2 regions of the Streptomyces zhihengii genome follow, and region 1 is predicted to be linked to the other one. Evidence: riboswitches for the same ligand, from Rfam matches in the RefSeq annotation. Region 1 holds a riboswitch; the other holds the start of a gene.
What was found. Region 1 has a riboswitch for S-adenosylmethionine ahead of JE024_RS25545 (aminotransferase class V-fold PLP-dependent enzyme). Riboswitches for the same ligand answer to the same signal wherever they lie in the genome.
Positions count from the first base shown of each region.

Region 2: linked by a shared signal. The riboswitch ahead of thrC (threonine synthase) and the one ahead of JE024_RS25545 (aminotransferase class V-fold PLP-dependent enzyme) in region 1 are both predicted to bind S-adenosylmethionine.

Region 1 is NZ_JAFEJA010000001.1:6,014,673-6,028,923, forward strand. It holds gene JE024_RS25510 (L,D-transpeptidase) at 1-386, shown strand, start outside; gene JE024_RS25515 (DNA-binding transcriptional response regulator) at 520-921, opposite strand; gene ctaE (aa3-type cytochrome oxidase subunit III) at 1,103-1,723, shown strand; gene qcrC (cytochrome bc1 complex diheme cytochrome c subunit) at 1,814-2,623, shown strand; gene qcrA (cytochrome bc1 complex Rieske iron-sulfur subunit) at 2,620-3,696, shown strand; gene qcrB (cytochrome bc1 complex cytochrome b subunit) at 3,693-5,318, shown strand; gene trpD (anthranilate phosphoribosyltransferase) at 5,461-6,525, shown strand; SAM riboswitch class IV at 6,599-6,716, shown strand; gene JE024_RS25545 (aminotransferase class V-fold PLP-dependent enzyme) at 6,900-8,345, shown strand; gene JE024_RS25550 (glycerate kinase family protein) at 8,350-9,510, opposite strand; gene JE024_RS25555 (SLC13 family permease) at 9,629-11,050, opposite strand; gene JE024_RS25560 (response regulator transcription factor) at 11,138-11,797, opposite strand; gene JE024_RS25565 (sensor histidine kinase) at 11,794-13,164, opposite strand; gene JE024_RS25570 (small hydrophilic protein) at 13,214-13,528, opposite strand; gene JE024_RS25575 (Lrp/AsnC family transcriptional regulator) at 13,672-13,953, opposite strand; gene JE024_RS25580 (rhomboid family intramembrane serine protease) at 14,010-14,251, opposite strand, start outside.
Region 2 is NZ_JAFEJA010000001.1:4,547,153-4,561,403, reverse strand. It holds gene JE024_RS19215 (MoaD/ThiS family protein) at 368-646, opposite strand; gene thrC (threonine synthase) at 643-1,953, opposite strand; SAM riboswitch class I at 1,947-2,092, opposite strand; gene JE024_RS19205 (glucosyl-3-phosphoglycerate synthase) at 2,219-3,160, shown strand; gene JE024_RS19200 (hypothetical protein) at 3,199-3,687, shown strand; gene JE024_RS19195 (alpha,alpha-trehalose-phosphate synthase (UDP-forming)) at 3,745-5,130, shown strand; gene otsB (trehalose-phosphatase) at 5,621-6,469, opposite strand; gene JE024_RS19185 (DUF3263 domain-containing protein) at 6,480-6,737, opposite strand; gene JE024_RS19180 (extracellular solute-binding protein) at 6,921-8,204, opposite strand; gene JE024_RS19175 (ROK family protein) at 8,443-9,375, shown strand; gene nagA (N-acetylglucosamine-6-phosphate deacetylase) at 9,375-10,529, shown strand; gene JE024_RS19165 (1-phosphofructokinase family hexose kinase) at 10,697-11,623, shown strand; gene JE024_RS19160 (carbohydrate-binding protein) at 11,809-12,798, opposite strand; gene cdgB (diguanylate cyclase CdgB) at 12,886-14,251, opposite strand, start outside.

The DNA of each region.
Region 1 (14,251 bases):
GGATGCGGGGCACCAGCATCGGCATCGCCGAAGGCAGCTCCGAGTCCTACGACCTGCCCGTCTACTGGGCCACCCGGGTCACCTGGAGCGGTGAATACGTCCACGCCGCGCCCTGGTCCGTCGGATCGCAGGGCTCGGCGAACGTCAGCCACGGCTGCACCGGGATGTCCACGTCGAACGCGGAGTGGTTCTTCGAGACCGTCCGCCCCGGCGACATCGTCCAGGTCGTCAACAGCTTCGGCAACATGATGGACACGTTCGGGAACGGCTTCGGCGACTGGAACCTCTCCTGGGACAAGTGGCGCGAGGGCAGCGCCCTCAGCGGCGCCACCCCCGAGGAAACCGGCCCCTCCGCCACCACCGCCCGCCTGCGGCCCGCTGTCTAGGGCTCGGCTCGCCTCCGGGGCGCTGAAGGCGGTGTCGACGGTCGATCGTGCTCGGTCCCTCGTACCTCGGGACCTCCGCGCGTTCTCCCTTTCGGCACCGCCGGCGCCCCTTCGGCTCGCTCGCCGGGGCGTCTCACGCGTCCAGGGAGAGCCTGTCGCGCAGGAGGGCCGCCAGGGCCTCCGGGAACTCGACCGGGTCGACCGGGAGGGTCACCGCGGCCTCGGCGCGGCTCCAGGTGGCCAGCCAGGCGTCCTGGGGGCGCCCCATCAGCAGCAGCACGGGCGGGCAGTCGAAGATCTCGTCCTTGATCTGCCGGCACACCCCCATACCGCCCGCGGGCACCGTCTCGCCGTCCAGCACGCACACGTCGACGCCCCCGGCGTCCAGCGCCGCCAGGACGGCGGGCAGCGTCGCGCACTCCACGAACGTCACCGGCGGGACGTCCGCCGCCGGCCTGCGTCCCGCGGCCAGCCGCACCTGCTCGCGGGTGTTCGCGTCGTCGCTGTAGACCAGGACCGTGGCGCTCGACTGCATGGTTCCTCCGCCTCGTACGAACAGGGCTTGTGCCGCGGATGCTACTCCTCCCGACTCGCTGTCAACACCGGTTCGGACAGCTCTTCGATGGGCCGTTCGGGGTGGCTCCCGTTCCCGGTGGGGGGCACCAACACACCGAACGGCACCCCCCGGAGTGAGGGCGGGATAAGCGACCGACATAATGTCGGTCGTGGCGACAGCAACGACAGTAGAAACCGGGCACGCGCACCCGTCGGTCAATCGACCGAACCTCACCAGCGTCGGAACCATCATCTGGTTGAGTTCCGAGCTGATGTTCTTCGCGGCCCTCTTCGCGATGTACTTCACCCTGCGATCGGTGACGGGTGCCGAGTTCTGGGCCGAGAAGGCCGACACGCTGAACTTCCCGTTCTCGGCTACCAACACCACGATCCTGGTGCTCTCTTCCCTCACCTGCCAGCTCGGCGTCTTCGCCGCCGAGCGGGGCGATGTGAAGAAGCTCCGCACGTGGTTCATCATCACGTTCGTGATGGGTGCGATCTTCATCGGAGGCCAGGTCTTCGAGTACACCGAGCTGGTCAAGCACGAGGGGCTCTCCCTCTCGTCCGACCCGTACGGCTCCGTGTTCTACCTGACCACCGGCTTCCACGGTCTGCACGTGACAGGCGGTCTCATCGCCTTCCTGCTGGTACTCGGCAGGACGTACGCGGCCAGGAGATTCACCCACGAGCAGGCAACCGCCGCCATCGTCGTGTCCTACTACTGGCACTTCGTCGATGTCGTCTGGATCGGCCTCTTCGCCACGATCTACATGATCAAGTAATCGGCGCGGGCGGCCGCCACGAAGCGGACCGCCTGAAGCAGACACAGTCCAGAAGCATCGACGCAGAAGATCCTGACACCGGGGTAATCCGTGAAAAAGCTCTCCGCACGACGACGCCATCCGCTGGCGGCGGTCGTCGTCCTACTCCTCGCGCTGGCGGCCACTGGGGGGCTGTACGCCGCGTTCGCACCCGCGGACAAGGCGCAGGCCGATGAAACCGCCCAGTCCCTCGCCATCAAGGAGGGCCAGAAGCTCTACACCGTCGGCTGCGCCAGCTGCCACGGAACCGGCGGTCAGGGCACCTCCGACGGACCGTCCCTGGTCGGCGTCGGCTCGGCCGCCGTCGACTTCCAGGTCGGCACGGGCCGTATGCCCGCCCAGCAGCCCGGCGCCCAGGTGCCGAAGAAGCCGAACATCTACTCCCAGAAGGAGATCGACCAGCTCGCTGCGTACGTCGCCTCCCTGGGAGCCGGTCCGATCACTCCGACCGAGGAGCAGTTCGACCCGGCCGAGGCGGACATCGCCAACGGTGGCGAGCTGTTCCGCACCAACTGCGCCCAGTGCCACAACTTCACCGGCAAGGGCGGCGCGCTGACCGAGGGCAAGTACGCCCCCGACCTGAACGGCGTCAGCCCGAAGCACCTGTACGAGGCCATGCAGACGGGCCCGCAGAACATGCCGTCCTTCCCCGACGGGATCATGCCCGAGCAGGAGAAGCGCGACATCATCGCGTACGTCAAGGCCGTCAACAGCGACGACACGCCCTCCCCGGGCGGCTTCGCACTCGGCGGTCTCGGCCCGGTGGCCGAGGGCCTGTTCGGCTGGATCTTCGGTCTGGGCTCCCTGATCGCTGTTGCCGTCTGGGTCGCGGCCCACACCGCTAAGGCCAAGAAGTCATGAGTAGCCAAGAGAATTCAGAAGAGAACCTGCCGGCTGAGCAGGGCACCGCGCACGACGCGGCACACGGCGGGGGCACCGCCGTCGTCCAGCACGACGAGGACCCCTTCGCCGATCCGGGACTGCCGGCCCACAAGCCGCGCATCCAGGACATCGACGAGCGGGCCGCCAAGCGCTCCGAGCGCTCCGTGGCCCTGATGTTCACGCTGTCGATGCTGGCCACGATCGGCTTCATCGCCTCGTTCGTGATCTTCCCGATCGACAAGATCGTCTACGTCTGGCCGATCGGCCACGTCAGCGCGCTCAACCTGTCGCTCGGTCTGACCCTGGGTCTGGCGCTCTTCCTCATCGGCGCGGGCGCCGTCCACTGGGCGCGCACCCTGATGTCCGACGTCGAGGTGGCGGACGACCGTCACCCGATCGAGGCCGCCCCCGAGGTCAAGGCCAAGGTGCTGTCGGACTTCGCGGACGGTGCGCGCGAGTCGGCCATCGGCCGCCGCAAGCTGATCCGCAACACCATGTTCGGCGCGCTGGCCATGGTGCCGCTCTCCGGTGTGGTGCTGCTGCGCGAGCTGGGCCCGCTGCCCGAGGACAAGCTCCGCAAGACGCTGTGGGCCAAGGGCAAGCTGCTCATCAACATGAACACCAACGAGCCGCTGCGTCCCGAGGACGTCGTCGTCGGTTCGCTCACCTTCGTCAAGCCCGAGGGCCTGGAGGAGAGCAACCACGACTTCAACAACGAGATCGCCAAGGCCGCCGTCATGATCGTCCGGATCCAGCCGGAGGAGATCAAGGACAAGCGCGAGCTCGAGTGGTCCGTCGACGGCATCGTCGCGTACTCGAAGATCTGCACCCACGTCGGCTGCCCGATCAGCCTGTACGAGCAGCAGACGCACCACGTCCTCTGCCCGTGCCACCAGTCCACCTTCGACCTCTCCGACGGCGCCCGCGTCATCTTCGGTCCGGCCGGTCACCCGCTCCCGCAGCTGCGGATCGGCGTGAACGCCGAGGGCAACCTCGAGGCGCTCGGCGACTTCGAAGAGCCCGTCGGTCCTGCCTTCTGGGAGCGCGGATGAGCACTGTGACAGACACGAAGAAAAAGGCACCGGCCGGCGAGAAGGTCGCCGACTGGGCCGACGGCCGGCTCGGGATCTACTCCCTGGCCAAGGCCAACATGCGCAAGATCTTCCCGGACCACTGGTCCTTCATGCTCGGCGAGATCTGCCTCTACAGCTTCATCATCATCATCCTCACGGGTGTGTACCTGACGCTGTTCTTCCACCCGAGCATGAACGAGATCGAGTACCACGGCTCGTACGTGCCGATGCAGGGCATCCGGATGACCGAGGCGTACGCCTCGACGCTGGACATCAGCTTCGACGTCCGCGGTGGTCTGCTCATCCGGCAGATCCACCACTGGGCCGCGCTGATCTTCCTCGCCGGCATGTTCGTGCACATGATGCGCGTCTTCTTCACCGGCGCGTTCCGCAAGCCGCGTGAGATCAACTGGCTGTTCGGCTTCCTGCTGTTCGTCCTCGGCATGTTCACCGGTTTCACCGGCTACTCGCTCCCGGACGACCTGCTCTCCGGCACCGGTGTCCGCTTCACGCAGGGCGCGATCCTGTCGGTGCCGATCGTCGGCACCTACATCTCGATGTTCCTGTTCGGCGGGGAGTTCCCGGGCCACGACATCATCGCCCGGTTCTACTCGATCCACATCCTGCTGCTGCCGGGCATCATGCTCGGCCTCGTGGTGGCCCACCTGATCCTGGTCTTCTACCACAAGCACACGCAGTTCGCGGGTCCCGGCAAGACCAACAAGAACGTCGTCGGCATGCCGCTGCTGCCGGTCTACATGGCGAAGGCCGGAGGCTTCTTCTTCCTGGTCTTCGGTGTCATCGCGATCATCTCCGCGCTGTTCACGATCAACCCGATCTGGGCGCTCGGCCCCTACCGGCCGGACCAGGTGTCCACCGGCGCGCAGCCCGACTGGTACATGGGCTTCGCCGAGGGTCTGATCCGTGTGATGCCGGGCTGGGAGATCAACCTGTGGGGCCACACGCTGGTCCTGGGCGTGTTCGTCCCGCTGGTCGTCTTCGGTGTGGTCCTCGGGGCCATCGCGATGTACCCGTTCATCGAGTCCTGGATCACCGGCGACAAGCGCGAGCACCACATCCTGGACCGCCCGCGCAACGCCCCGACGCGCACCGCCCTCGGTGTCGCCTGGGTCGTCGGCTACGTGATCATGCTGCTCGGCGGCGGAAACGACATCTTCGCGACGCACTTCCACATGTCGATCAACGCGATCACCTGGTTCGTGCGCATCACGTACTTCGTCGGGCCCGTCCTCGCGTTCATCATCACCAAGCGGATCTGCCTGGGTCTCCAGCGCCGCGACAAGGAGAAGGTGCTGCACGGACGCGAGTCCGGCATCATCAAGCGCCTGCCGCACGGTGAGTTCGTCGAGATCCACGAGCCGCTGGGTGCGGGCGACCGATACAAGCTGACCGCCCACGAGCAGTACAAGCCCGCGGAGATCGGCCCCACGGTCGACGAGAACGGCGTGAAGCGCAAGGTCGGCGTCATGGAGAAGATGCGCGTCCGGCTGAGCAAGTCGTACTACGGCGGCGACAGCCAGATCGCCAAGCCGACCGCCGACGAGTACAAGGAGATCACCAGCGGCCACGGCCACCACTGATCACCTGACCTGAGAGTCGCCACACGCCCCCCAGGGGGCACCGAAGGGCCCCGTCCATCCGCTGGACGGGGCCCTTCGGCGTGCCCGGGGCTGGATAGGGTGGAGACCATCCTGTTCGTAGCTGTGGACCCTGGAGCGGACCATGAACGTTGTGACCCCGATCGGCGGCGACAGCGTGGCGGCACACTCCTGGCCCAAGGTGCTGGACGCCCTGCTGGACAACCGCGACCAGAGCGCGGACGCGACCGCCTGGGCCATGGACCGCATCCTCAGCGGGGAGGCGACCAACGCGCAGATCGCCGGCTTCGTGACCGCGCTGCGGGCCAAGGGCGAGACCGTGGAGGAGATCTCCGGCCTGGTCCGCACCATGTACGAGCACGCCAACCTGATCGACGTGCCCGGCCCCAGCGTCGACATCGTCGGCACCGGCGGCGACGGCGCCCGGACGGTCAACATCTCCACCATGTCGGCGATCGTCGTCGCCGGCACCGGGGCCAAGGTCGTGAAGCACGGCAACCGCGCCGCCTCCTCCGCGAGCGGCTCGTCCGACGTGCTGGAGAAGCTCGGCGTCAATCTGGAGCTGACCCCCCGGCGGGTGGCCGAGGTGGCCGCGGAGGCGGGCATCACCTTCTGCTTCGCGGTCAAGTTCCACCCGGCGCTGCGGCACGTCGCCGTCGCCCGCAAGGAGCTCGGCATCCGCACCGTCTTCAACTTCCTCGGCCCGCTCACCAACCCCGCCCGGGTCACCGCGCAGGCCACCGGTGTCGCCGACACCCGGGTGGCTCGGATCGTCGCGGGCGTGCTCGCCGAGCGCGGCTCCTCCGCGCTGGTCTTCCGCGGCGACGACGGACTGGACGAGCTGACGACGACGGCCACCTCCCGGGTCTGGGTCGTCCGCGACGGCTCCGTGGACGAGCGGTCCTTCGACCCGCGGGACATCGGCATCGGCCTGGTGCCGGTGGAGGCCCTGCGCGGCGCCGACGCCTCCTACAACGCCGATGTGGCGCGCCGGCTGCTGGCCGGCGAGCAGGGCCCCGTGCGGGACGCCGTCCTGCTGAACTCCGCCGCCGCCCTCGCGGCCCTGGAGCCCACCGGTGCCGGTCTGGAGGAGCGGCTGGCGGCCGGGGTCGAGCGGGCCGCCGAGTCCATCGACTCGGGCGCCGCCCGGGCGACGCTGGAGCGCTGGGTGGCCGCGAGCAACGCCTGACGGCGCCGGGCGCGGTCCGGATCGTGGACCGCGCCCTTGCACAGGCGGGGACATGTGGCAGGATGCTCCCCAAGGTCATGAGTGACAGCGACTACGGCCCCGGCCCGCTGTCCGGCAACCCTCCGTCCGTGGCGGGGTGCCCCGGGTGAAGACCAGGCCGCAGGCAGCGAGGTCTGCGGCAAGCGCGGACCCCTTCACGGCTCTGGGGTCCTGGTCCTCGAGGAGCTGTCCCGTGAGCAAGCGAATGCGCTAGGGCGTTTCCGCCCCTTCTCCACCCTCCGCACGGTGATCCCCGTGCGTCGAGGCATCACACCCGTACCCCTTCCACGGGTGAGCAGAAGCCAATTCGCCCTTCTCCGCCGGGAGTTACCGCCATGTCCGTGCGCCCTGACGCCGTCGCCACCGTCGCCCCCGTTGCCACCGCCGAGCCCGCCACCACCGTCGTCCCCGCCCCGGTCGCCGCCGCCGCGTCCGACGCCGAACCCTGCTGCGCCGCACCGCTGCCGGTCCTCGGCCGCGACGTCACCGTGCCGCTGGTGACCGGCGGCGAGGTCACCTACGCCGCCCTCGACTACGCCGCCAGCGCCCCCGCCCTCCAGCGCGTGTGGGACGACGTGGCCGCGTACGCCCCCTACTACGGCAGCGTCCACCGCGGCGCCGGGTACCTCTCGCAGCTCTCCACCGACCTGTTCGAGAACAGCCGCCGCACGGTGCACGAGTTCCTCGACTGCCGCGACGACGACCAGGTCGTCTTCACCCGCTCCACCACCGACTCCCTCAACCTGCTCGCCGCCGCGCTGCCCGCCGGGTGCCGGGTCTTCGTCTTCGAGACCGAGCACCACGCCTCGCTGCTGCCCTGGAGCGACGCCGACGTCACCTACCTCGACGCGCCCCGCACCCCGGCCGACGCGGTGCGCACCCTGGAGCGGGCGCTCGCCGACCGGGAGCCGTACGGCCCCGCCCTGGTGTGCGTCACCGGCGCCTCCAACGTCACCGGCGAGCTGTGGCCGGTGCGCGAACTCGCCGCCGCCGCGCACGCCCACGGCGCCCGGATCGTGCTCGACGCGGCGCAGCTCGCCCCCCACCACCCGGTGTCCGTGCGGGACCTGGACGTCGACTGGGTCGCCTTCTCCGGGCACAAGCTGTACGCGCCCTTCGGCTCCGGGGTGCTCGCCGGACGGGCCGACTGGCTCCAGGCGGCCGAGCCCTACCTCGCGGGGGGCGGCGCCTCCCGCACGGTGGCCCGGCGCGCCGACGGCGGGGTGGACGTCGAGTGGCACACCACGGCCGCCCGCCACGAGGCCGGCTCCCCGAACGTGATCGGCGTCTACGCGATCGCCTCCGCCTGCAAGGCCCTCACCGAGGCCGGTTTCGACGCGCTGGTCGCCCGCGAGCGGCACCTGATCGACACGGTGCGCGCCGGTCTCGCCGAGGTGCCCGAGGTGCGGGTGCTCTCCCTCTTCGGCGACGACGCGCCCCGGGTCGGCGTCATCTCCTTCGTCGTCGACGGCTGGAACAGCTCGCACTTCGCCGCCGCGCTGTCCGCCGAGTACGGGATCGGTGTCCGCGACGGACTCTTCTGCGCCCACCCGCTGGTGCGCACCCTGCTCGGCAGCGACCCGCAGGACGTCGGCGAGTGCGGCGCCCCGGACGCGGCCCCGGGGGAGCGGTCGCTGAACGCGATCCGGGTCAGCTTCGGCGCCGGCACCCCCGACGAGCACGTCGAGCGCTTCGTGACGGCGGTGCGGGAGCTGGTGAGCCAGGGCGCGCAGTGGAAGTACCGCACCGAGAACGGCCGCTGCGTGCCGGACCGCGGCTGAGCCCTCAGGCCGCGAGCCGGGTGCCCACCAGGACCATCCGCAGGGTGCGTTCGGCGGCGTCGGCGAGGAACTCGCCCGCGCGGTCCAGTGCTTCGGGCAGCGCCACGGGCGCGGGCAGGATCGACCCGTAGGCGTCCACTCCCGCGGCCGTGACCTCGTCGACCCCCTGGCCGAGGGTGCCCGCCAGCGCCAGCACGGGCACGCCCAGGGCCTTCGCCCGGCGGGCCACCTCGGCGGGCACCTTGCCGCGCACGGTCTGCCGGTCGAGCGAGCCCTCGGCGGTGATGACCAGGTCGGCGCGGGCGAGCCGGGCGTCGAGGTCGACGTGGCCGAGCAGGACCTCGAAGCGCGGCAGCAGCCGGGCGCCGAGCGCGGCGAGGCCCGCGCCGAGCCCGCCCGAGGCCCCCGTGCCGGGCGCGGTCCGCGGGTCGACCCCGGGCGCGAGGTCGCGGGTCAGCACGGCTGCCCACTGCTCCAGGGCCGCCGACAGCCGCTCGACGTCGGCGGGGCCGGCGCCCTTCTGCGGCCCGAAGACCCGGGCCACCCCCCGCTCGCCGCAGAGCACGTTGTACGGATTGCAGGCCACCAGGATCTCCGCCCGGCGCAGCCGCGGGTCCAGCCCCGAGGCGTCGATCCGCGCGAGCCGGGCCAGCGCCGCCCCGCCGTGCGGCAGTTCGCGCCCCTCGGCGTCCAGCAGCCGGGCGCCGAGGGCCTGGAGCGCCCCGGCGCCGCCGTCGCTGGTGCCGGAGTCGCCGCAGCCCACGAGGATCCGCCGGGCACCGGTGCCGAGGGCCGCCCGGATCAGTTCGCCGACGCCGAAGGTGGTGGTGGCGCACGGGTCGCGGCGGTCGCGGGGCACCATGCCGAGGCCGGCGACGGCGGCCATCTCCACGACGGCGGTGCCGTCGCCGAGCACGGCGAAGTGGGTGCGCACCGGCAGCCCGACGGGCCCGGTCGCCGTGCACGGCACCAGCCTGCCGCCGGCCGCCTGGGCCAGCGCCTCCGCGGTGCCCTCGCCGCCGTCGACGAGCGGGATCAGGTCGAGTTCGGCGTCGGGGACCACCCTGCGCAGGCCCTCGGCGATGGACAGGGCCGCCTGACGGGCGGACAGGGACTCCTTGAAGCCGCTCGGTGCGACGGCGACACGGTAGGGGCGGTGGCTCATGGCGGGGCCTTTCGTGTGGATCCCGGCGGGTCCGGGGGCCGGCCGCGCCCCGGGGCGCGGGAGAGCTGCCGGTGCGGTGCCCCGGCAGGGGGCGGGGAGCGGCCGGGGCCGCCGGCCCCTACTCCTGGAGGACGGGCACGCCGAGCAGCGGCCAGACGAGGAGCACGAACAGCAGCACCACCGCCGCGCTGAGCGGCGCGAGGAGCGCCGAGAGCCGGAGCAGGTCGCGCGGGGTGAAGGTGGGCACCTTCTCCGGTGGTTCGAAGAAGAGGGCGACGGGCTTGGCCGAGGCGGGCAGGGTGTGGCAGAAGCCCGCGGCGGCCGTCGACGCCAGCGCGGCGGCCACCGGGTTGACGCCCGAGCCGACGGCCGCCGCCACCACCAGGGGCACCAGCACCGAGGAGCGGGCCGAGCGGGACTGGAGCACCAGATGGGCCGCCGTGCTGACGAGCACGACCACGGTGAGGAAGAACCACGGCGGCAGCGAGCCGGGCAGCCCGCCCACCAGATGGCCCGCGGCGCCCGAGTCGACCAGCGCCACGCCCATCGCGGTGGTCGCCGCCATGAACAGCAGCAGCGGCCAGGGCACCGTCCGCAGCCCGTCCTTCAGCCGCACCGTGCCGAGCGCGGGGGAGGCGGCGACGACGGCGCCGATCAGCGCGACCAGCGCCGGCGGCACCCCGTGCAGCGGTTCGCTGCACCACAGGGCGACCACGGTGGCGAGCAGCACCGTGCAGCGGGCCTCCGCCGTGCTGAGCGGTCCGGTGACGGGGGTGGGGGAGTGCTCCTGGAGCTGGGCGGCCGTGATCCGGACGGGCCCGGAGCGGTCGGCGCGGGAGGTCGTCGTCAGCAGGACCGCCTCGGCCGCCAGGTGCGAGGCGACCACCGCGAGCGGCAGCCCGAGCACCAGCCATTCGACGAAGCCGATCCGCTGACCGGTCTGCTCGAACAGCACGCCCACCGTGATCAGGTGCGCGCCCGCGCCGATGAGGGTGGCCACCGCGGAGAGCAGGATCACCGTGGGGAAGAGCAGCGCCAGCATCACCACCAGCCGCCGCCGCTCCGCCAGCGCCCGGGCGAGCGCCAGGAACACCGGCAGCGCGAGGGCCGCCCGGCCGGAGGTGGCGGGTACCGCGAACGCGGTCACCACCAGCGCGGCCGTGGTCAGGTGCACGAGCTGCCGCACGCTGCGCGCCCCGCTCACCAGGAAGGCGGCCGCCCGTCCCGCGAGCCCGGTCCTGGTGACCGCGGCGGCGATGACGAACGCGCAGATCAGCAGCCAGATCGTCGCGTCCCCGAGGGTGGCGAAGAGGGTGTCGGAGCTGATCACGCCGGTCGCGGTGAGCGCCAGGCCGGCGCCCAGGGCGACATAGGTGTCGTCGACCGGGGCCGCGATCCAGGCGCAGGTGGCGAGCGCGAAGACGGCGAGGGTGAGCCGGGCGTCACCGCCCAGCGACGGGAAGGTGCCGGGGACGGCGAGCACGGCGCAGATGCTGAGCGCCGCGCAGAGCCAGGCCGCCTGGCGCAGGGAGAGGTTCACGGCATTCAGTCTTCGGCCCGGCCGTGAGCCGCCGATGAGCCGTCGATGAAGGGAAGTTCATCCCCCGGCCCGCGCCGCGGGCGCGGGTCAGGGCAGCCGGTAGCCCATGCCCCGTACCGTCTCCAGCCGGTGCGCGCCGAGCTTCTTGCGCAGCGCCCTGACGTACACGTCCACGATGTTGGAGCCCGGGTCGAAGTCGTAGCCCCAGACGTGGGACAGGATCTGCTCCCGGGACAGCACCTGCCCCGGATGCCGCAGGAACAGCTCCAGCAGCACGAACTCACGGGCCGTCAGGTCGACGGTGCGCTCCGCCGCCCGGGCCCTGCGGGTGCGCAGGTCGAGGGTGAGGTCACCGCTGCGCAGCACCGTGACCTCGGGCGCGCGGGCCGCGGTGCGCAGCCGCAGCCGCACCCGGGCCAGCAGTTCCTCGAAGCGGAACGGTTTGGTCATCCAGTCGTCGGCCCCGCCCTCCAGACCGGCGACGGTGTCCCGCACCGAGTCGCGGGCGGTGAGCACGACCACGGGCAGGGTGACCCGGGCCTCGCGCAGTTCCCGCAGCACGGTGAACCCGTCGCGTCCGGGCAGGCCGATGTCCAGCAGCATCAGGTCGAAGCCGCCGCTGACGGCGTAGTCGAGCGCGGTGTCGCCGTCGGCGGCGACGGTGGTCGTGAAGCCGTTGGCCCGCAGCCCCTTCTCCACGAAGGAGGCGATCCGGTCCTCGTCCTCGGCGATCAGAATGCGGTTCACAGGGCTTCCTCCATGACGAGTACGAACACGGCGCCGCTGCCCGCGCCCTCGGCGGGGCGCAGTTCCACCCGGCCGCCCCGGTGGCCCTCGGCTATGGCGCGGACGATGGACAGGCCGAGCCCCGCGCCGCTGGTGCGGGCGCCGCGGCGGGCCGTGCCGCGGCGGAACCGTTCGAAGATCACCTCGGCGTCCTGGGGCTGCACACCCGGTCCGCTGTCCGCCACGTACAGCTCGACGCGGCCCTCCTGCTCGCGGGAGCCGATGCGGATCCTGGCCCCGGGCACGGTGTGCTGCACGGCGTTCTGCGCGAGCTGCACCATGGCCTGGGTGATGCGCTGCGGGTCGAGCCAGGCCTCCCGGTCGGCGACCTGGTCGAGCACCCAGTCGCGTTCGCCGAGCGCGCGTGCCTTGACGAAGACGTCCGCGGTCAGCTCGCCGAGCTGGACGGGTTCGGGGCGGACGAAGTCCGGCCGCTCGGCCTTCGCCAGCAGCAGCAGGTCCTCCACGATCCGGCTCATCCGGTCCAGCTCGTCGGTGACCAGCCGGACGGTCTCGCGCTGCTCCGCCGGGTCGTCGCCCATCAGCTCCAGATGGCCGCGCACGATGGTGATCGGGGTGCGCAGCTCGTGCCCGGCGTCGTCGACGAACTGGCGCTGCCCGGCGAACGCGCTCTCCAGCCGGTCCAGCATGGCGTTGAAGGTCTCGGCGAGCGCGGCGATGTCGTCGCGGCCCTGCACGGGGATGCGCCGGGTCAGGTCCTGCTCGGTGAGCTTCTCGGCGGTGGCCCGGACCACCCGCACGGGTGCCAGGATGCGGCCGGCGACCGCCCAGCCGATGCCGGTCACGGTGATCAGGGCGACCCCGGAGATGGCGAGCAGGGTGCGGAACGCCTCGTCGGCGATGGCCCGCTCGCTCTCGGAGTGGAAGGCGACGACGAAGGCGGCCTCGGCGCCGGGGGCGGCGGCCCGGATCGGCACCTTCGCCCAGCGGACCTCGCCCTGGGGCCGGGACAGCACCCCGGCGCCGCCCTCCGCGTCGAGGATCGCGGTGAGCGAGGCCCGGTCGGGGTGGAGGGCGATGTCGGGACGGATCTCGCGGGACTGCCGGATCACATGGACGCGCTGCCCGGGGGCCCGGGTCAGGCCGAGCAGTTCCTCGTCCGGGTCGGAGTACTGGCGCTGGAGGAAGACCCTCAGCAGCTTGTCCGGGTCCGTGAAGGTACGGCCGGTGTCCGGGTCGACACCCTGCGGCACGAAGTTCGCGAACTCCTGGGTCTCCTGGGTGAGGAGCTGGTTGATCCGGTGGTCGATGTCGCGCAGCAGCAGCGACCTGGTGGTCATGGCGACGGCGGCGAGCGCCACCGTCATGACCAGCAGGAGCCAGAGCAGGATGCGGACCCGTGCGGATATCCGGCGGTCAGTTCTCTTCACCGGCGTCGTCGGCGTCGTCGTTGCTGTCGTCGTCGTCGGTCGCCGCCGGCCCGGGGACGACCGCGTCGCCGGTGGGCGCGGGGGTCGTCGGGACGCCGGACGGGCCCGACGGCGTGCCCGAGGGGTTCCCCGTGGGGTCCGCCGAGGGCGGCGGGGCGGGGCGCGGGGTCGCGTCCAGCTCGACCGCGGGCGGGACCTCGGGGGTCCCGGGCGCGTCGGTCAGGGCGTAGCTGGTCGCGGCGATGCCGAGCGGGATGGCGACGACTGCGGCGAGCGTCACCATGCGGTGGGTGAAGGCCATGCCCGTCATCCTGCGCGGCGCCGGGAAACGCCGGATGAGGCGGGGATGAGGATTCCTTCATGTGCGGAGCGGCGGGCCTGTGTGTGCGGCGGCCATGTGCGGTGCGGCGGGCCCGCCGGGGGCGCGGATCCGGCCGGACGGCCTCAGGCGTCGAGGCCGATGGCGAACGCCGCCTCCAGGTCGTGCTGGGAGTAGGTGCGGAACGCGACATGGGTGTCGGTGCCCTCCACACCCGGGATCTTGCTGATCCGGCCGGGGATCACGTCCGCCAGGTCGTCGTGCCTGGCCACGCGCACCATGGCGATCAGGTCGTAGGTCCCGGTGACGGAGAAGACCTCGCTGACGCTGTCCAGCGCGGCGATCGACTCGGCGATCTCGGGGATGCGGTCCACGCTGGTCTTGATGAGCACGATCGCGGTGATCACGGCTGTCCTTCTCCCTCGGTGGCCGCTGCAGATGAGCCGCTGCAGACGGGGCCAGCCTACTCGCCGGCCGGGCGGCTCCGGCCGGGGGAAGCGCCGGGCGCGGGGCGCCGGAACCGGGCCCACGCCCACAGGAAGCCGGCGGAGAATCCGGCCAGGTGCGCCAGGTACGCCACTCCGGGCCCGCTCCCGGCGTTCTGGGCCGCCACCCACTGGAGGGCGAACCAGAAGACCAGCACCGCCCAGGCGGGGAAGCGCAGCGGCAGGAACAGGAGAAAGGGGAAGAGGCTGGTGACCCTGG
Region 2 (14,251 bases), 1.5 Mb from region 1:
CCCCCGACAGGAGGGGTGTGCGCCGGAACGCGTCGACCGCGGCTGAATGTATCTGCCCAACTGCCCTCTGCAACAGGTCAGTCGGACGAGAAATCCGGGCACGGCCGATCGGCCGATCCCTGCGAATCCGCTGAATTCCCGGGCAAGTCGGGCCCGACATAGCGGCACTTTTAAGGCAATTCGACCGCAGACTTTGGCCGCATTCTTACGGTGCGGGGCGCATTCGAGCCGGGTCGGCGGAGGGGGCTTCCCAGACTCTATCGCGTCTAACCATGCAGAATTGCCCCCTCCGCTTCTCGAGCGGAGGGGGCAATTCGGTAACTCTGGGTAACTCGCCCCCGAACCGGGCGAGAAACGCGGGAAAGGATCAGCAGCCGCCGGCCACGGCGGGGATGATCGAGACGCCCGCGCCGTCCGGCGTCGCGGTGTCGAGGCCCTGCTCGAAGCGCACGTCGTCGTCGTTCACGTACACGTTCACGAAGCGGCGCAGCTTGCCCTGGTCGTCCAGGACGCGGGCGGCGATCCCGGTGTGGTTCTTCTCCAGGTCCTCGATGACCTGCGCGAGGGTCGCGCCCTCGGCACTCACCTCGGCCCGGCCGCCCGTGTAGGTGCGCAGGATGGTGGGGATGCGGACGTTGACGCTCATGCGAGGCCAGCCTCTCGGAAAGAGTCCAGGTTGGGGCGGATGACTGCGGACATACCCGCTGTGGGGGCCACCGCGTCGAGGGTCTTCAGGCCGTCACCCGTGTTGATGACGACCGTGGTCAGGGACGGGTCGATGGCGCCGGCCTCGATCAGCTTCTTCGCCACACCGAGGGTGGTGCCGCCCGCGGTCTCCGTGAAGATGCCCTCGGTGCGGGCCAGCAGCTTGATCGCGTCCACGATCTGCTCGTCCGTGACGTCCTCGACGGCGCCGCCGGTGCGGCGGCAGATGTCCAGGACGTACGGGCCGTCGGCCGGGTTGCCGATCGCCAGGGACTTGGCGATGGTGTCCGGCTTCTGCGGGCGCACCACGTCGTGGCCGGCCTTGAAGGCCACCGACACCGGGGAGCAGCCCTCGGCCTGCGCGCCGAAGATCTTGTACGGCCGGTCCTCGACGAGCCCGAGCTTGATCAGCTCCTGGATGCCCTTGTCGATCTTGGTGAGCTGGGAGCCGGAGGCGATCGGGATGACGATCTGGTCCGGGATCCGCCAGCCGAGCTGCTCGCAGATCTCGTACGCCAGCGTCTTGGAGCCCTCGCCGTAGTACGGGCGGAGGTTGACGTTGACGAAGCCCCAGCCCTCGCCCGCCGGGTCGCCGATGAGCTCCGAGCAGAAACGGTTCACGTCGTCGTAGTTGCCCTCGATGCCGACGAGCTCGCCGCCGTACACCGCGGCCATGACGACCTTGCCCTGCTCCAGGTCGTGCGGGATGAAGACGCAGGAGCGGAACCCGGCCCGGGCGGCGGCGGCGCCCACCGCGCCGGCCAGGTTGCCCGTGGACGAGCAGGACAGGGTGGTGAAGCCGAAGGCGCGCGCGGCCTCGATGGCCTGGGCGACGACGCGGTCCTTGAAGGAGTGCGTCGGGTTGCCGGAGTCGTCCTTGACGAAGAGCTTCCCCGTCTCGACGCCCAGCTCGCGGGCGAGGTTGTCCGCCTTGACGAGCTTGGTCCAGCCCGGGTTCAGGTTCGGCTTGTCGGCCACGTCGGCGGGGACGGGCAGCAGCGGGGCGTAGCGCCAGATGTTCTCGGGACCGTTCTCGATCCGCTTGCGCAGGCCCTCGGGGTCGCCGCTCGGGAAGTCGTAGGCCACTTCGAGCGGCCCGAAACAGATCTCGCAGGCGAAGATCGGACCGAGGGCGAAGCGCTCGCCGCACTCGCGGCACGAGAGGCCGGCGGCGGGTCCGAGGTCGACGGTGTCGGCAGTGGTCACGACAGTCTGTGAAGCCATGGAGGCGAGGCCCTTTCTCCTCATCTTCCTCATGGCGCATCTCGCCATGAGACGGATTTGGCACCTTCCCTAGCCGGGAGCCTCGCTTCTGATGAGAACGAGACCGGCTGGAGGGTTGCCGGGGCTTCAACGGGCCGTATCCCTCTGCCCCTCTGGATGAGCGGTATTCGATTGTTGGGCTTGTCCGCGTGACGACCCCGACATGCAACGGCCGTCCGCGTTGTTCAAGACTGTAACCGAACCCCCGGACGGTTTGAGCTGGTCGTCCGATCCGCGAGATGGAGATCACGTGCTGGATGAGGTGGAGCGCTGGCTGGCCCGGCGGTCCTGGTCGGTGGCCGACCGCCCCCTGGGCCGGCTGCTCGCCGCCAAGCAGAACACCACGGTCAGCGTGGTCCTCCCCGCCCTGAACGAGGAGGCCACCGTCGGCGAGATCGTCACCGTGATCCGCGACGAGCTGATGACGGACGCGGTGCCGCTCGTCGACGAGCTGGTGGTCGTGGACTCCGGGTCCACGGACCGGACGGCCGAGGTCGCGCGGGAGGCGGGCGCCCGGGTGGTGCACCGCGACGCGATCCTCCCGCGGCTGCCCGCCGTGCCGGGCAAGGGCGAGGTGCTGTGGCGCTCGCTGCTGGCGACCGGCGGCGACATCGTCTGCTTCGTCGACGCGGACCTGCGCGAGTTCTCCGCGGACTTCGTCTCCGGCATCGTCGGCCCGCTGCTCACCGAGCCCGACGTGCAGTTCGTCAAGGCGATGTACGACCGCCCGTACGGCAACGAACCCGGCCAGGGCGGCCGGGTGACGGAGCTGGTGGCCCGCCCGCTGCTCAACCTGCACTGGCCGCAACTGGCCGGATTCGTCCAGCCGCTCGGCGGCGAGTACGCGGCCCGGCGCACGCTGCTCGAACAACTGCCGTTCCCCGTCGGCTACGGCGTCGAGCTGGGCCTGCTCGTCGACGCGCTGAACCTGGTCGGCATGGACGCCCTCGCCCAGGTCGACGTGGGCACCCGCCTGCACCGCCACCAGGACGGCCAGGCCCTCGGCCGGATGGCCGCGACCATCTACCGCACCGCCCAACTGAGACTGGCGCGCGGTCACTTGGTCCGCCCGGCGCTCACCCAGTTCGAGCGTTCCGCACAGGGCTTCGTCCCGCGCACCCACCCGGTGGACACGGAGGAACGCCCGCCGATGCGCGAGATCGGTGAGTACGCGGCGCGTCGCGCGGCATAACCCGGCACCGCCGGGCATTTTGTCTACCTTTCCGATGTATGTACGCCGTGCTGCACGCCCTCACCCCTGACGTCCGCCGCTCCCGTGCCCGCCGCGCGCCCGCCCGGGCGGCCCGGCTCCTCGGCACCCTCACGGTGACCGCGACCGCCCTCCTCGGCGCGGCCGCCCCCGCCCCGGCCGCCGCCGCGCCCGTGCCCGTCCCGGTGGACGCCCCGGGGCCGGTGCCGGTGGCCGCGCCCGCCGGCGCGGAGGACGCGGCGGCCGGGACCGCCCTTACCGCCCTCACCGCTCCGGACGCGCAGGCCGCCCCGGGCGCATCGGCCGCTTCGGGCGCATCGGGTGTTTCAGGCACCTCGGCCGCCTCGGGCGCCTCGGGCGGGCAGACCGCCCACGCCGCCCCCGCCGAGCTCGCGCGGACCGGGTCCACCGCCGAGCAGCTCTGGCTGCTGGGCGGGGTCGCGCTCAGCCTCACCGCCGCCGGCGTGGTCGCCGTCGCGGCGTCCCGTGGCCGGAAACGGGACCACTGACCTGCGGCGCAGCCGCACGCACGTTTGAGGGGACCCGGCACGGGCTAGGTTCGCCACATGGTCACCGACCTTGCCCAGATCCTCGTCGCGTCCAACCGCGGCCCGGTCTCCTACACGGCGACCGAGGCCGGGGAACTCGAAGCACGCCGCGGGGGCGGCGGCCTCGTCTCCGGCCTCTCCGCCATCGGCTCCGGCGAACAGTCCCTGTGGGTGTGCGCCGCCCTCGGCGACGGCGACCGCGAGGCCGTGCGGCGCGGGGTGGGCGAGCCGGGCGTCCGGATGCTCGACATCGACCCTCAGGTCCACACCGACGCCTACAACGGCATCGCGAACTCGGTCCTGTGGTTCGTGCACCACATGCTCTACCAGACCCCGCTGGAACCGGCCTTCGACCAGGAGTTCCGCCGCCAGTGGGACTCCTACCGCGCCTACAACCGCGCCTTCGCCGAGGCCCTGGCCCAGGCGGCCGCCCCCGAAGCGGCCGTCCTCGTCCAGGACTACCACCTGGCCCTGACGCCCGGGATGCTGCGCGAGCTCCGCCCGGACCTGCGAATCGGCCATTTCTCGCACACGCCGTGGGCGCCGCCCGAGTACTTCGGCCTGCTGCCCGACGACATCGCCGGGGAACTGCTGCGCGGCATGCTCGGCGCCGACCGGCTCGGCTTCCTCACCCGGCGCTGGGCCGACGCCTTCACCGCCTGCTGCGACCACGTCGTCGGCGGGACCGGCCGCACCGCGACCGGCGTGCACGGCCTCGGCGCCGACGCCGACTTCCTGCGCGAACGCGCCCACCGCCCCGACGTCGACGAGCGCCTCGCCGAACTGCGCGAAGCCGTCGGCCCCGACCGCCGCACCGTCGTCCGCGTCGACCGCACCGAGCTGTCCAAGAACATCGTGCGCGGGCTGCTCGCCTACCGGGAGCTGCTCGAAAGCCGCCCCGAGTGGCGCGAGCGCGTCGTGCACATCGCCCTCGCCTACCCGTCCCGGCAGGACCTCGCCGTCTACCGCGACTACACCGCCGAGGTGTCCCGCCTGGCGGCGGAGATCAACGACACCTGGGGGACGCCCGGGTGGCAGCCCGTCCTGGTGCACGTCAAGGACGACTTCGCCCGGTCCCTCGCTGCGTACCGGATGGCCGACGTCGCCCTGGTCAACCCGATCCGCGACGGCATGAACCTGGTCGCCAAGGAGGTCCCCGTCGTCTCCGACGCCGGCTGCGCCCTCGTCCTCTCCCGCGAGGCGGGCGCCCACGAGGAGCTGGGCGAGTTCGCGATCACCGTCAACCCGTACGACGTCACGGCCACGGCGGACGCCCTCCATCGCGCCCTGACCATGCCCCCCGCCGACCGCGCCGACCGCACCGAACACCTCGCCGCCGCCGCCACCGCCCTCCCACCCCGCCGCTGGTTCCTGGACCAGCTGGAGGCGCTGCGCGCGCTGTGAGGGGGGCGCGCCGGGGGCGCGCTCGCTCGGAGTGACCGGGGTCCCGCGCCGGGGCGCTTGCGGTGGGGTGAGGCGTCTCGCACGGGGGGCTGCCCAAGGTGACCGGTCCCGCACCGGGAGCGTTACCCGGGCAGCCGGGGTCCGTCGAGTGCCGGCGCCGTCCGGCCTTCGGGCCGGTGCGTGTCACCCGCCGTCCCGTCCCGGGCGTCCGCCCGTGATCCCGCACCGCGCTCCGCGCGGTCGCCTCAAGCGCCGGCGGGGCTGACATTGTCAGCCCCGCCGGCGCTTGAGGCGCGGGGGTCCGGGGGCAGCGCCCCCGCAAAGACGCCGCGCTCCCCGGCAGCGCAGGCTCAAGTCAGACCCGCCGGCGGTACAGGGGCGGCCACACCATCCCAGCCCCGCATGGGGGCACCTCCCACGGCCGCCAGGCCGTAGGGGGAGATTGAGGCGCGGGGGCTCGGGGGCAGCGCCCCCGAGGCGGGAGACCCCGCTAGGGGAGGCGTTCGGCGAGGGCCGACAAGAGGTCGGCGACCGCCCCCGGTCCCGCCACCACCACGTCCGCCCGCTCCCCCAGCTCCGGCACCTCGTCGCCGCTGCACACCAGCACCCCCGGCGTCCCGTCCGAGCGCAGCTTGTCGACCGCCGTGTACGCCGCGAGGTCGCCGAGGTCGTCCCCGGCGTAGAGGACGGACGTCGCCCCCACCTCTCGCACGTACTCGGCGAGCGCCACGCCCTTGTCCATGCCCGGGGGCCGCAGTTCGAGGACCATGCGGCCCGGCTCCAGGACCAGCCCGTGGCGGGACGCCAGCGACGCCAGCGGCTCCCGCAGCGCGTCGAACGCCGCCTGCGGGTCCTCCGCGCGGCGGGTGTGGACCGCGACCGCGCGGCCCTTCTCCTCGATCCAGGTGCCCTGCCACGCCCCGATCGCGTCCAGGAACCCGGGCAGTTCCGCGCGGACGGCGGCGACCCCGGGGTGCGGCGCGGGCGCGGTCACGGTGCCGGTGGCCGCGTCCCAGCGTTCGGCGCCGTAGTGGCCGAGGACCACCAGGCCGTCGAGGCCCTCGACCCCGGCGAAGCCGCCGTAGCGCACGGCGACCCCGGCGGGCCGGCCGGTGATGACGACGACCGAGCCCACCCGGGGCGCGAGCGCGGCCAGCGCGGGGACGGCGCGCTCGTGGGCGCGGGCCTGTTCGGGGTCGGGGACGATGTCGGCGAGGGTGCCGTCGAAGTCGAGGGCGACGACGGTGCCGGCCGGCCGGTCGAGGATCGCCGCCAGGCCGTCACGGCCCTCGGGAGTGGACGGCGTCGGCATGGTGTGTGCGTACGGGGAGCTGCCCATGTCACCGACCCTATCGGCGACTTCTCCTCGCGTCCCTCACACGGCGAAGCCGGTTGACGGTCACCGGGTCGTGGGCGAGGGCCCGCCGGTCGTCGAGCAGGGCGTTGAGCAGCTGGTAGTAGCGCACGGGCGACATCCCGAGCTGCTCCCTGATCGCCCGCTCCTTGGCCCCGGGCCCCGGCCACGAGCGCTGCTCCATGGCGAGAACAGCGCTCTCCCGCTCACTGAGCGCCCCGTTCCCCGCGCCGCCGCCGGACTCCTCGGTCATCCCACCAACCTAGCCCCGCCCCCCGACACCCGGCACGGAACGGCCCCGCCCGGCCCGCGCCGAGGCCGCCGAACCGGCCGGAAGCCGCCACCCGGGGCCCACCGCGGCACGCCCCGGCCTGCTCCGCCGCCTCCGCGGCCTACTCCGGGGCACGCCCCGGCCTGCACCGCGGCACGCCCCGGCCTACTCCGCCGCCTCCGCGGCCGACGCGTCCCGCTGGATCGCCCCGAGCGTCGCCGCCGGGCTCCCGCCGGGCGCGACCGCGGTGCCGACCTTCTTCTTCACGCTCTCGCTGACCGCCGCCCACGACGTCTTGCCGACCGGCGGCAGGACCGACTCCGGCAGCTCCGCGAGGAACTCCCGCAGGTCCCGGTGCTCCGGGTCCTGCTCCATCGCCTCGGAGGCGGACACCGTCACCGGCAGCAGGTCGTTCTGGCCCGCGAAGGCGAGGACGTTCTCGTCGCTGAAGACGAAGTCCAGGAACTCGCCGATCTCCTCGCGGTGCCCGTTCTCCTTGAAGCCCATGATCCAGTCGGCGACGCCCATGGACGCCTTGGCCTGGCCGTCCCGCCCCGGCAGGGCGACGGCTCCGACCTCGACGCCCTTGTTCCGCGCGGCCTGCATCAGCGAGGGGTGGCCGTTGAGCATGCCGACCTCGCCCCGGGTGAACGCCGCGAACGCGTCCTTGCGGTTGAGCTCGGCGGGGGCGACCGGACCGGTCAGCCCGGGCTCGACCAGGTTGTCCCGGAGCCACTCGAAGGTGGCGATGTTGGCCTTGGAGTCGATCTGGTAGGTGTCGACCGCGTCGGTGTAGCCCGCGCCCCCGCTGAGCAGCCACATCATCGTCTCCGCCTGGGCCTCCTCCGGGCCGAGCGGCAGCGCGAAGGGGTACTCCGCGTCGGTGCGGGACTTGAGCCTGCGGGCGTCCGCGGCGAGTTCGGTCCAGGTCTGCGGGGCCTCGTCGATGCCCGCCTCCGCGAACAGTTCCTTGTTGTAGAAGAGCAGCCGCGTGGAGGCGGCGAACGGCAGCCCGTACTGGGTGCGCTGCTGCTCGCCGGCGTCGGTCAGCGGGACGAGGAAGTTAGACTGGACGGGGATGGAGAGCAGTTCGTCCGCGGAGTAGAGCAGGTCGTCCGCCGCGTAGTCGGCGTAGGCGCCGATCTGCGCGATGTCGGGGGCGTCCCCGGCCTCGACCATCTCGGCGACCGTGCGGTCGACGTCGTTCCAGGACTCGATGCGGACGTCGACCTCGATGCCGGGGTGCTCGGCCTCGAACGCCGCGGTGAGGTCCGCCCAGTACTTCTTGCTGCTCTCGCCGCCCGCGACGTCGTAGTCGGCGGCGACCAGCCGGAGGGTGACGGCGTCCGATCCGCTGTCACCGCCGCAGCCGGCCAGCGAGACCGTCATGCCAAGTGCGGCGGCCGCCGCGGTCAGACCTATGAAGGGCCGCTTCACGGTTCTCCCCACCCTCTGCCGTTGGTTGCGTGACATGCCCCGTTCGGTACGAGTCATCCCCCGTGACGCCCTGCGGAACGAACGTAGATTCTCCCATGCGGCCCCATGAGGTCTACACCACTGTCGGTCTCGCTTCGGCAACGTGCGCCCCGGCGCACGAGGGGCGCTCGGTTCCCCCGTTTGTATGCACTGGTAACAATCTCGGTAAGTGGACTAGACCTATTCCCCGTCCAGGGGGAACACTGTCCCCGTGAGACATGTCATCGCCCTCGATGTGGGCGGCACCGGTATGAAGGCCGCCCTCGTCGGCGCGGACGGGACCCTGCTGCACGAGGCGCGGCGGGCGACCGGGCGGGAGCGCGGCGCCGACGCCGTCGTGGAGTCGATCCTCGGTTTCGCCGAGGACCTCCGCGCGCACGGCGTCACCCACCTCGGGCAGCCCGCGGAGGCCGCCGGCGTGGCCGTGCCGGGCATCGTCGACGCCGAGGCGGGCGTCGCCGTCTACGCCGCGAACCTCGGCTGGCGCGACGTACCGCTGCGGAAGCTGCTGAGCGACCGGCTCGGCGCCATCCCCGTCGCGCTCGGCCACGACGTCCGCACCGGCGGTCTCGCCGAAGGCCGCATCGGGGCCGGCCGGGGCGCCGACCGCTTCTTCTTCGTCCCCCTCGGCACCGGCATCGCGGGCGCCATCGGGATCGACGGCGCCATCGAGGCCGGGGCGCACGGCAGCGCGGGCGAGATCGGGCACATCACCGTGCGCCCCGACGGCCCCGAGTGCGGCTGCGGCCGCCGCGGCTGTCTGGAGACCCTGGCCTCCGCCGCCGCCGTCACCCGCGCCTGGGCCGCCGCGTCCGGCGACCCGGCGGCCGACGCCGCCGACTGCGCGAAGGCCGTCGCGTCGGGCGACGAACGGGCGGTCGCCGTCTGGCAGGAGGCGGTCGACGCCCTCGCCGACGGCCTGGTCACCGCGCTCACCCTGCTGGACCCCCGGACCCTGATCATCGGTGGCGGGCTCGCCGAAGCGGGGGAAACCTTGTTCACACCGCTGCGGGCGGCGGTCGAGGAACGCGTCACCTTCCAGAAACTGCCCGCGATCGTCCCGGCGGCCCTCGGGGACACCGCCGGATGCCTGGGCGCAGGGCTGCTCGCCTGGGATCTACTCGCCACGGAGGTAACCGACTGATGGCCGCTCGCGCCACAGCCACCGTTCTGGCCGGAGCCCGCGTGGTGCTTCCGACCGGGACCGTCGAGAACGGACGGGTCGTCGTCGAGGGCACGAGGATCGCCGGCGCAGCGGGCGCCGACGCCCCCGTGACCGACCTGTCCGGCCACTGGCTCGTCCCCGGCTTCGTCGACATCCACAACCACGGCGGCGGCGGCGCCTCCTTCACCTCCGGCACGGCCGAGGAGGTGCTCAAGGGCGTCGACACCCACCGCCGGCACGGCACGACCACCCTGGTCGCCTCCACGGTCACCGGCGAGATGGACTTCCTCGCCCACCGAGCCGGGTTCCTCTCCGAACTCGTCGAGCAGGGCGACCTCGCCGGCATCCACTTCGAGGGCCCGTTCATCTCGCCCTGCCGCAAGGGCGCCCACAGCGAGTCCCTGCTGCGCGACCCCGACCCGGCCGAGGTCCGCAAGCTGCTCGACGCCGCCCGCGGCACCGCGAAGATGGTCACCCTCGCCACCGAACTGCCCGGCGGCATCGACTCGGTGCGGCTGCTGGCCGAGCACGGCGTGATCGCCGCGATCGGCCACACGGACGCCACCTACGAGCAGACCGCCGAGGCGATCGACGCCGGCGCCACCGTCGCCACCCACCTCTTCAACGCGATGCCCGCCCTCGGCCACCGCGCGCCCGGGCCGATCGCCGCCCTGCTGGAGGACGAGCGGGTCACCGTCGAGCTGATCAACGACGGCGTCCACCTGCACCCCGCCGCGCTGGAGCTCGCCTTCAACGCCGCGGGCGCCGGCCGCGTCGCGTTCATCACCGACGCCATGGACGCGGCGGGCTTCGGCGACGGCCGCTACCAGCTCGGGCCGCTGGCCGTCGAGGTCAGGGACGGGGTGGCCCGGCTGGTCGAGGGCGACTCGATCGCCGGCTCCACGCTCACCCAGGACACCGCGTTCCGCCGTGCGGTCACCGTCGACCGGATCCCCGTGGAGGACGTCGTCCGGGCGATCTCCGCCAACCCGGCGAAGCTGCTCGGCGCCTGGGACCGGATCGGCTCCCTGGAGCCGGGCAAGGACGCCGACCTCGTCGTCCTGGACGAGGACTTCCGGCTCAAGGGCGTGATGCGCCGGGGCGCCTGGGTGGTCGACCCGCAGGCCGGCTGAGGCGCCCCGGGCAGGCGCCCGAGGCAGCGACAGCACGGCGCGGAACAGCGACGCGACGGAGGGCGGCCGGCCCCGGGCCGGACGGCGGCTCTTGGGCCGACCGCCCTCCGTTTGGCATGATCAGGACCCGTACGAGCACAGCAGACGCTTCCCAAAGAGGTGTACGGGTGATCCTGACGGTCACGCTCAACGCCGCCCTGGACATCACCTACCGGGTCCCGGCCCTCACCCCGCACGCCACCCACCGGGTGGCCGGCGTCGAGGAGCGCCCCGGCGGCAAGGGCCTCAACGTGGCACGGGTCCTCGCGGCCCTGGGCCACGACACCGTCGTCACCGGCTTCGCCGGCGGCCGCACCGGCGACGCGCTGCGCGAGATGCTCGCCCCGCTGCCCCTGCGCGACGCCCTGGTGCCCGTCGCCGGCACCACCCGCCGCACCCTCGCGGTCGTCGACGGCACCAGCGGCGACACCACCCAGCTCAACGAGCCCGGTCCGGCCGTCACCGCCGCCGAGTGGTCCGCCTTCCTCGGCGCCTACGAGGGCCTGCTGGCGGACGCCGCCGCGGTCGCCCTCTGCGGCAGCCTCCCGCCAGGCGTCCACGTCGGCGCCTACGCCGACCTCGTCCGCCGCGCCCGCGCCGCGGACGTCCCGGTGCTGCTGGACACCAGCGGGGAGCCGCTCCTCCGGGGCGTCGCCGCCCGGCCCGACCTGGTCAAGCCCAACGCCGAGGAACTCGCCCGTCTCACCGGCTCCCGCGAGCCGCGGCGCGCGGTGCGGGACGCCCGGCGCCGCGGCGCCCACGCCGTCGTCGGCTCACTGGGCCCCGACGGCCTGCTCGCCGCCACCCCCGACGGCCTCTGGCAGGCCGCGCCGCCGGCCCCGGTGGCGGGCAACCCGACCGGCGCGGGCGACTCCGCGGTCGCGGGACTGCTCTCCGGCCTGGTGGAGGGCCTGCCCTGGCCGGAGCGCCTGGCGCGCGCGGTCGCCCTGTCGGCGGCGACCGTCCTCGCACCGGCCGCGGGCGAGTACGACACCGCGGCCTACGAGGAGCTGCTGGGGCGCGTCACGGTGACGGAACGATCCGCCACCGGCTGACCCGCCGGAACCGCCCCCGCATCCGGTCGCGCCCCGCGCCCCCTTCGTCGCGATCCGCCCCGACCCCGCGCCCGCCCCCGGGAGCGCGCCGCCCCCGAACGCCGCGGAGCCCCCCGCTCGCGCGAGGGGCTCCGTGACACGTTCGCCGGGCGCGGCACCGGGAGGCGCCGCGGGCCCAAGGGGCGTCAGCCCTTCTGGCCGGCCTCCAGCCAGACCTGGTCCAGGTAGGCGTCGCACTGGTTGCCCGCCTCGCAGGAGATCTTCAGGTCGTTCTTGCCCTTGTTGAGGTTGACGTAGGCGTAGGTGTTGGTCCACCCCTTCTCCCAGTCGCCCTCTCCGGCCTTCGCGAAGTTCGCCATGTTCAGCTCGCGGGGCGTCTGCCCGTTGATCGTGAGCGAGGTCTTCGCGTCCTTGCCGGGCACGCTGTAGGTGAGGTACATCGTGTACGCGCCGGCCTCCGGCACGTCCACGGACCAGCTCGCCGAGCCGCCCTCACCGTTGAACATCACATAGCCGCCGCCGGTGCCCTTGGCGCCGGGGACGGTGTTCGCCGCGGTCGCCGGGCCGCCCAGCGAGAGGGTGGCGGCGTCCTGCTTGGGCAGCTCGACCGGGCCCTCGGGGTCCTTCGACGGCTGCTCGCTCGGCTTCACGGACTCCGCCGCCGTGGGGGAACCGCCGGTGCCGGGCTCGCCGTTCGCCTTGTCCTTCTCGTCACCGCTCGTCATCAGCGCGGCGCCGATGCCTATCACCACGACCGCGACCACCGCGATGGCGCCGATCAGCAGACCCCGGGTGTTCGGGCCGCCGCCGCGGCCGTGGCCGCCCTGCGGGGACACGGACGTCTGCCGCGTCTGCGGGCCGCCCGGGTAGGTCTCCGGAGCCGCGTAGGCGGCGGTCGGCTGGCCGTAGCCCTGCTGCTGCTGACCGTAGCCGCCCTGCTGACCGTGGCCCTGCTGCGGCGGGACCTGCGGCTGGGTGTACTGACGGCGCTCGCCGACCGTGCGGACCTGGTTGTACGAGGTGCGCGGCACACCGGGCTGCGCGGCCGGACCGGGGTAGCCGTAACCGCGCCCCTGGCCGGGCGGGGTGGCACCCGCCGCCTGACCGTCCTCGTACAGGTAGCCGAACGGGTCGTCGTTCTCGGGCGTGCCTGCGCCGTTGTTCGCGGCCGTCATCCAGTCACTCCTCACCATCTCGTCAGCACAATGCTGACGCCAGGCGAGCCTACCCGGTTCCACTCACCCCATCGGGTGTCCTGCGCCTCATCCGGCCCGGCGGTGGACCTTGGCACGGGACCGCTTCTCCACGTACATCCGCTGGTCGGCGGACTGGAGGACCTCCTCGACGGACATCCCGCACTCCGCCCAGCCGATGCCGAAGCTCGCACCGACCCGGACACCCCGGCCGCCGACCCGGATCGGGAGGATGATCGCGTTCCGCAGGCGTACGGCGAGGTCGGCGGCGTCCGCGGCGCCCAGGCCGTCGGCGAGGACCACGAATTCGTCGCCGCCGAGCCGGGCGACGGTGTCCCCGTCCCGCACGCCGGTGGTGAGCCGGCGCGCGACCTCGACCAGCACCGCGTCACCGGTCTGGTGCCCGAACCGGTCGTTGATCGACTTGAAACCGTCCAAGTCGCAGAAGAGGACCGCCATGCCCTTGGTGCCGTCGTCGATGTCACCGTCCGGCGCCACCATGTGGACGTGGTGGTCGTAGGGGCGGCCGCCGAGGGCGTCGAAGCCGAAGCCGTCCCCGGAGTACCCGTCGCCGTCGTAGGCGGCGTCGAGGGCCTCGATGTCGGACGTGTAAGGGGCGTTCGGCCGCTCGCAGAGCCGGGCGCTCAGCCGGGCCCGGAGCTCGGCGCTGTTGGGCAGCCCGGTGAGGGCGTCGTGCGAGGCGCGGTGGGCGAGCGCGAGCTCGTGGCGCTTGCGGTCCTCGATGTCCTCGACGTGGGTGAGGAGGAAGCGGGGGCCGTCGGCGGTGTCCGCGACGACGGAGTTGCGCAGCGAGACCCAGATGTAGGCGCCGTCCCTGCGGCCGAGCCTGATCTCCGCCCGGCCGCCCTCCGCGGAGGTGCGCAGCAGGGTGCCGACGTCCTCGGGGTGAACGAGGTCGGCGAAGGAGTAGCGCCGCATGGCGGAGGCGGGCCGGCCCAGCAGCCGGCACAGCGCGTCATTGGTGCGCAGCAGCCGTCCGTGCTGGTCACCGCCCATCTCGGCGATGGCCATACCGCTGGGCGCGTACTCGAAGGCCTGCCGGAATGATTCCTCGCTGGCGCGCAGCGCCTGCTGCTCGCGCTCCAGGCGGACCAGGGCGCGCTGCATGTTGGCGCGCAGCCGGGCGTTGCTGATGGCGATGCCGGACTGCGAGGCGTACATCTGGAGCGCCTCCTGGCCCCAGGGGCCGGGCCGGCGGCCGTTGCGCGGCCGGTCCACGGAGATGACGCCGAGCAGTTCGCGCCCGCCGCCCGAGGCGTACATCGGCGCGTAGAGGCGGTCGTGGGGGTGCCATTCGTCCTCGAACCGCGGCTCGGGACCGTCGGTGTGCCACTGCGGGACGTCGTCCTCGATCAGCACCCAGCCCTCGGTGTGGGGTATGAACCGCAGGTCGCCCCAGCCCTCGCCCATGGTC